Regions from separate parts of the Acidovorax sp. 107 genome, predicted to be linked through region 2. Evidence: predicted binding sites of a transcription regulator. Region 2 holds the regulator's gene; each other region holds the start of a gene.
What was found. Region 2 encodes HrcA, which represses chaperone genes, less so after heat shock. Its sites were predicted from a motif close to TTAGCACTCNNNNNNNNNGAGTGCTAA; they were not measured.
Positions count from the first base shown of each region.

Region 1: rpoH (RNA polymerase sigma factor RpoH) is a predicted target of HrcA. The motif match lies at 1,365-1,391, and genes of this name have one in related genera.
Region 3: C8C99_RS19175 (co-chaperone GroES) is a predicted target of HrcA. The motif match lies at 1,016-1,042, and genes of this name have one in related genera.

Region 1 is NZ_QBTZ01000001.1:392,631-394,895, reverse strand. Features, by position in the region: gene C8C99_RS01950 (EAL domain-containing protein) at 1-45, shown strand, start outside; gene C8C99_RS01945 (hypothetical protein) at 161-1,234, shown strand; gene rpoH (RNA polymerase sigma factor RpoH) at 1,422-2,265, shown strand, end outside.
Region 2 is NZ_QBTZ01000001.1:4,296,262-4,298,526, reverse strand. Features, by position in the region: gene C8C99_RS20075 (DUF6538 domain-containing protein) at 1-418, opposite strand, end outside; tRNA gene C8C99_RS20070 (tRNA-Arg) at 503-579, opposite strand; tRNA gene C8C99_RS20065 (tRNA-Ile) at 787-863, opposite strand; gene hrcA (heat-inducible transcriptional repressor HrcA) at 915-1,919, opposite strand; gene C8C99_RS20055 (recombinase family protein) at 1,929-2,265, opposite strand, start outside.
Region 3 is NZ_QBTZ01000001.1:4,119,585-4,121,849, forward strand. Features, by position in the region: gene groL (chaperonin GroEL) at 1-537, opposite strand, end outside; gene C8C99_RS19175 (co-chaperone GroES) at 634-924, opposite strand; gene C8C99_RS19180 (metal-sulfur cluster assembly factor) at 1,447-1,779, shown strand; gene C8C99_RS19185 (hypothetical protein) at 1,917-2,265, shown strand, end outside.

The DNA.
Region 1 (2,265 bases), 3.9 Mb from region 2:
CTCACGCTGGAAGACTTTGAAAGCCGGGTGCGGCAGGGCGTGTAGCTGGGGTTGGCGCCGCCCCTGCTCTGTCCATTGGGCCACGGCAACAGGAAAAGCAGGATTCAAGTTCTGGGCCCAGGGCGTCGATATCCCTCTGTGGAAGCCGTGGAGGTATCTCATGAAGATTGAATCGTCCGCCCTGCAGATGCAGGCCCAGCATGTGGCCAGCCGTGTGCACACCCAAAGCAGCCGCGTCGAAGCCTGGGTGAGCGATCGCCGCCCCGCCAGCGCCCCTGGCCTCGCCCGAGCGGCCCCGGCGGTACAGATCTCCAGCGGCGCGCGCCTGGCCCGCGCCGCCCAGGAGGCCGCCGCCTCCACCCCTGCCGCAGATGCCGTGTCCAATAGCGGCCCGGACGACGGCCTGACGCCCCAACTGGCCATGATCCGCGACCTCATCGCTCGCATGACGGGCGTGCAGGTGCAGGTGTACACCGGCCAGACGGAACCGGCTCCATCAGGATCCGCCACACCCGCGAATCGCCCACCCACACCGCCGCCCGCCGATGCAGGTCGCCCCCGTGCCGGGTGGGGCCTGGTGGTGGAGCAACGCGAGGTGGTCGTAGAAACCGAAAACACCCAGTTCGCCGCCCAGGGCATGGTGCGCACTGCCGACGGGCAGGAAATCCGCTTCAGCCTGCAGCTGGACATGCAGCGCAGCTACCGCCAGGAATCGTCGTTCAGCCTGCGCCTGGGCGACGCTGCGGCGGTAGACCCGCTGGTCATCAACTTCGACGGATCGGCTGCGCAGCTGCAAAACCTGCGCTTTGCGTTCGACCTCGACAGCGACGGCCAGACCGAAAACGTGCCCCTGCTGGCAGGCAACCGAGGCTACCTGGCTCTGGACCTGAACCACAACGGCCGCATCGACAACGGTCAGGAGCTGTTTGGCCCCGGCACCGGCAACGGCTTTGCCGAACTGGCCGTATACGACAGCGACGGCAACGGCTGGATTGACGAGGCGGACCCTGTGTTCCAGCAGCTGCAGGTATGGACGCCTGAGGCCGAGGGAGCCGGCAACCTGCGTACCCTGGCCGACGCAGGCGTGGGCGCACTGTCCACCCGTGCCGTAGCCACCCCGTTTGCCCTGCGCACCGCCGACAACGCCAGTCTGGGCACGGTGCGGTCCACCAGCGCCTACCTACGGGAAAACGGCGGCGCAGGCACGGTGCAGCAGGTAGATCTGACTGTCTAAAAGAGGTGGCGGGGTGGTCGTTTACTATTATTTGTATAGCTACAAAGACATGATTCACTGGCACCTGATGGCGATTTCGCTCAAATTATGTCAAAGGGTTTCGATGAGCAACCCGACGGGAACTCCGGGCTTAGCACTCAATCACAGAGAGTGCTAACATCATGGCTTAGAGGAAAGGATTCCCGGAATGAACATTCAATCTGGAACCGCGACGATGTCTCTGGCACCCGCCAATCCGTGGGCGCTGGTGCCCCCCTTGGGCAACCTGGACGCCTATATTTCGGCCGTCAACCGCCTGCCCCTGCTCACGCACGAAGAAGAGCAGACCTACGCACGCCAGCTCAAGGACAACAACGACCTGGACGCCGCCGGCCGGCTGGTGATGTCGCACCTGCGCCTCGTGGTTTCGATTGCACGCCAGTACCTGGGTTACGGTCTGCCCCACGGCGACCTGATCCAGGAAGGCAACGTGGGCCTCATGAAAGCCGTCAAGCGCTTCGACCCCGATCAGGGCGTGCGGCTGGTGAGCTATGCCATGCACTGGATCAAGGCCGAGATCCATGAATACATCCTGAAGAACTGGCGCATGGTCAAGGTGGCGACCACCAAGGCGCAGCGCAAGCTGTTCTTCAACCTGCGGTCCATGAAGCAGGGCTTCAAGGCCGACGCCTCGGCCGCCGACGCTGCCACCCACCGCGACACCCTGTCCGACCACGAGATCAGCGCCGTGGCCGCGCAGCTCAATGTGAAGCGCGAAGAAGTCATCGAGATGGAAACCCGCATGGCGGGTGGCGATGTGCTGCTGGACCCGGCCCCGGCCGATGACGGCGAGCAGGCGTTTGGCCCCATTGCCTACCTGGCAGATGCGTCGCACGAGCCCACCGCCATGATCGAGTCGCGCCAGCGCGACGCCCTGGCCACCGACGGCATTGCCAACGCCCTGGCCAGCCTGGACGACCGCAGCCGCCGCATCGTGGAAGAGCGCTGGCTCAAGGTCAACGACGATGGCTCCGGCGGCATGACGCTGCACG
Region 2 (2,265 bases):
CAGCCTGGCCCAACTCAGCATCGACAGACTCAAGCGACTGCGACGGCACGACGAACCCGTTAGCAGCCCCGGGCGGAATCCGACAGTGGAGACCGATGCGCCCGGCGCTGGCGGCCCGCAGCAGATCACCCAGGTCAAAGCCCAACAGCTCCACCGCGCGCTGAAGCGACAGATGCCCGCCCGCCACCAGGGCCGGGCCACCACCGACCAATTTTTCAATGTCCACCCGCCCGCCTCCCAGCTCGAAAAGCTTCCGCCGCCACTGTGCCAGCAGCGCAGCCGCAACCACGCGCCCTGCGTGCTTGTCGGTGGTGCGGCATGACTGCACGAACTCGCGTCGCCCTGCCGCCTGACGCAGACGCGCCGGAACTGCAAGGCGCGCCCACCACACATCCCCACGCCGAAAGAAACCGTCCATGATCCACACCTTGTAGCGGTGTGGTGTAGCGAGGCGCCAAAATGGAAAAAGCCTCCCGTCTTTTCAGACGGGAGGCTTACCAATTGGTGCGGCTGGCAGGAATCGAACCCACGACCCCTTGGTTCGTAGCCAAGTACTCTATCCAGCTGAGCTACAGCCGCTAAGCTTTGAATTATAGCATGATTTTTTGGTCTCCCTCAAAATCTGCTTGCTTGTTGCTTGACGCCTCTTAGCAAGGCATTCGAACAACTCATCAATTCAGCGCTAGCTACGATTGTAATGCACGCTGAAGGCTCCAAAAAAACAAACTGCGCGATTCGGATTGAAAAAATGCGTTTGTTGTTAATACCTCGTCCAGCAAACGAGGGTGGTAGGGCGTGTTGGACTTGAACCAACGACCAAAGGATTATGAGTCCTCTGCTCTAACCAACTGAGCTAACGCCCCAAGCCATGCTCCAGCGCCATACAACGGGGCAAGCGCCGTATTGTAGGGCGTTTACTTGCGGTGGCTGAGGGCGTTGGAGACCAGCTTGGAAGTGATGTCCACAATCTGGATCATGCGGTCGTAGGGCATGCGCGTGGGGCCTATCACGCCCAGCGTTCCCACCACCTTTCCATCGACCTCGTAGGGCGAGCTCACGATCGAAAGCTCCTCAAATGGCACCACTTGGCTCTCTCCACCGATGTAGATGCGCACACCTTCCGCCTGGCTGGAAATATCCAGAAGCCGAAGAATCTGTGTCTTCTGCTCGAACAGGTCAAAAGCTCTGCGCAGATTACCCATGTCGCTGGAGAAGTCGCTGACTGACAGAAGGTTGCGTTCGCCAGAGATCACCACCTCGTCCTGCGCTTCTGAAAGCGCCTCAGAACCCACGTTGACCGCAGCCTGCATGAGCGATGCGATCTCCCCACGCAACACATCGACCTCGGACTTCAAGCGCTCTCGCACCTGCTCCATCGCAAGCCCTGCGTAGTGTGCATTCAGAAAGTTGGAGGCCTCTATCAGTTGAGACTGCGAATAGTCCACCTCGGTAAAAATCACGCGATTCTGGACGTCGCCCTCAGGGGACACGATGATGACCAGAAACCGCTTTTCAGAGAGTCGCAGAAACTCGATGTGCCGAAAGACCGAGGTACGCCGAGGTGCCATCACCACACCGACGAACTGGGAGAGGCTGGATAGAAGCTGCGCAGCGTTTGCAATGACCTTTTGTGGCTGTTCTGGGGCCAGTTGTGGTGGCATTACAGACTCTCGCTGTACCGTCAACATGGTGTCCACAAACAACCGGTACCCGCGCGCAGTAGGGATGCGACCTGCAGAAGTGTGCGGACTTGCAATCAGTCCCAGTTCTTCGAGGTCAGCCATGACATTGCGGATCGTGGCCGGCGACAAATCCAACCCCGACGCACGGGAAAGGGTTCGAGACCCCACGGGTTGCCCATCAGCGATGTAACGCTCGACCAGGGCTTTGAGCAACAACTTGGCACGGTCATCGAGCATGGAATGATTTTACTTTTGTAATCGAGTCTTCGCCCAACGCCCCCTGCCCTCATGGCGGTGGATGTGGTCGCGCAGGCTACTGATGGAAACGCTCAGCATATCCGCAAGAGTCCGCTGGTCGTACCAGCCCGAACGCCAACACGCTGCGGCCTGGGCAACATCATCATCTGCCAGAGCCCGCTTTCGGCCCCATGTCTTCCCAGCGGCACGAGCTGCCCGCTGACCAGCAAGACACCTCTCCCGGATCAATTCACGCTCAAACTCTGCAAAAGCAGACAGCAGGTGCAAGAACATGCGCCCCTGCGGCGTATCGGTTTCGATTGACTCTGTCAGCGACCTGAAGCCG
Region 3 (2,265 bases), 180 kb from region 2:
GTCTTCCACGGTGATCACGCCTTCCTTGCCAACCTTGTCCATGGCGTCAGCGATCAGCTTGCCGATGGTTTCGTCGGAATTGGCGGAGATCGAACCCACTTGGGCGATTTCCTTGGAGGTGGTGGTGGGCTTGGAAGCCTTCTTCAGTTCGGCGACCAGGGCCGTCACAGCCTTGTCGATACCGCGCTTCAGGTCCATGGGGTTGATGCCAGCGGCCACGTACTTGAAGCCTTCGCGCACGATGGCTTGTGCCAGCACGGTGGCGGTGGTGGTGCCGTCACCAGCGTTGTCGCTGGTCTTGGACGCCACTTCCTTCACAAGCTGGGCGCCCATGTTCTGCAGCTTGTCCTTGAGTTCGATTTCCTTGGCCACGGACACACCGTCCTTGGTCACGGTGGGGGCGCCGAACGAGCGCTCCAGCACCACATTGCGGCCCTTGGGGCCCAGCGTGACCTTGACCGCGTTGGCCAGGATGTTCACGCCTTCAACCATGCGAGCGCGGGCTTCGCCGCCGAAAACTACGTCTTTTGCTGCCATGTTTGGCTCCTAAAATTTGATTCAAATTGCCTGATAGCGCTTATTTGATAAGCGCTATTAGCTATGAAAAGATGAGTGATTCAGAGGGGCGAGAAATTATTTCTCGACCACTGCAAACAGGTCGTCTTCCTTCATCACCAGCAGCTCGTCGCCCTTGACCTTGACGGTCTGGCCCGAGTACTTGCCGAACAGAACGCGGTCACCGACCTTCACGTTCAGGGCAATCAGCTCGCCCTTGTCGTTCTTCTTGCCGGGGCCGACGGCCAGCACTTCACCTTGATCGGGCTTTTCAGCGGCGTTGTCGGGGATCACGATGCCGGAGGCGGTCATGGTTTCGCTTTCGATACGCTTGACGATCACGCGATCGTGCAGGGGGCGAAGGTTCATTGCATTGCTCCTGTTTTCAGTAAAAAAAGCTGAGGGACTCACACAGCCCCGGCCATCCGAGGCTGCCAAACTGCCAGCAGGGAGTGCAGTGTTAGCACTCGTCTGCGGTGAGTGCTAATGATACGGGCATTTGTGGCCATTTCAAGACACCCCGCCAATCAGGTGGGGCTTCTGAGCCAGTTGTTTGGAAAACGCCCGCCTGGGTGCAGTTTCCATGGGGCGCTGAGCGTTGCGCGGTGGATTGGGGGCAGGCTTTTGCTGCTTGGGGGGAACAAGTGCCGCGGCAAGGGTGAGAAAACGCCCTCGCAACCATCTCCGACTCGTATCGGTCTGCGCTTTTGATTGTTATCCATAATGCATGACAGCTGACTTTCCTTCAGGAGCCGCAATGTTCCAGTTCACAGCCTCGGCGCGAACATCCCCCGCGGGCGCCCCTCTGGCTCCCCTTCATGCGGGACCTATGGCTCATCCCCTTGTTGCTTTGTCGATAACGAGTGGGCGCCCCGCAGTGCGGGCTTTGCCATGAGCGAAGCGCCTTTCCCGTACGATGGTCCCGAGGAGTTGCGCCAACCCATAGTGGCGGCGCTGAGCCGGGTGGTCGATCCCGAGGTAGCCTTGAATGTGGTGGATGTGGGGTTGGTATACGGAGTCACCGTGGCGCAAGGAAAGCTGCATGCCCGGGTCACCATGACCTCTGCAGCGTGCCCCGTGACTGAGGTGATCCTTGAAGAAATCGAAGCTGAGCTGGATCGTGACATGCCACCGGAGTTGCTGATCCAGGTCGAGCTGGTCTGGGAGCCACCATGGTCCACAGACCGCTTGAGCGAGAGCGCCAAGCGCTTCATGGGGTGGTGACCACTCCGGCGGGTTCATCTCCCGCCAGGCCGCGAGCGGCGTCCACGCACGCCAGTCGCTTCGTCCCCATCCTTTTGATACTGGTTGCCATCTCGCTGCTGGGCGGCATCGCAGGGGGCCTGCTGCGAGCCGGTTGGGTGCTGTCCTTGCCCTTTTTGGGTGGCCATTGGTTAGGGAATGGAGCGGTGAGCCACGGGGCGCTGATGATTTGCGGGTTCATGGGCACCGTCATCGGTATCGAGCGAGCCGTTGCGGTCAAGCGGCACGCGGCCTGGCTGGCGCCGGTGGCCTCCGGGTGGGGTGGGCTGTGCCTGCTGGCGGGTCTGACGACAGCGGGTGCATGGCTGCTTACGGTGGCCGCTGTGGTGTTCGTGGGGGTCAACGTGGTGGTGGTTCATCGCCAGCGTGCCGCCCATACCGTCTTGCTGCTCGCCAGCGCGCTCGCATGGCTGACGGGTAGCTTGTTGTTCCTGTTACGGCCTGAGG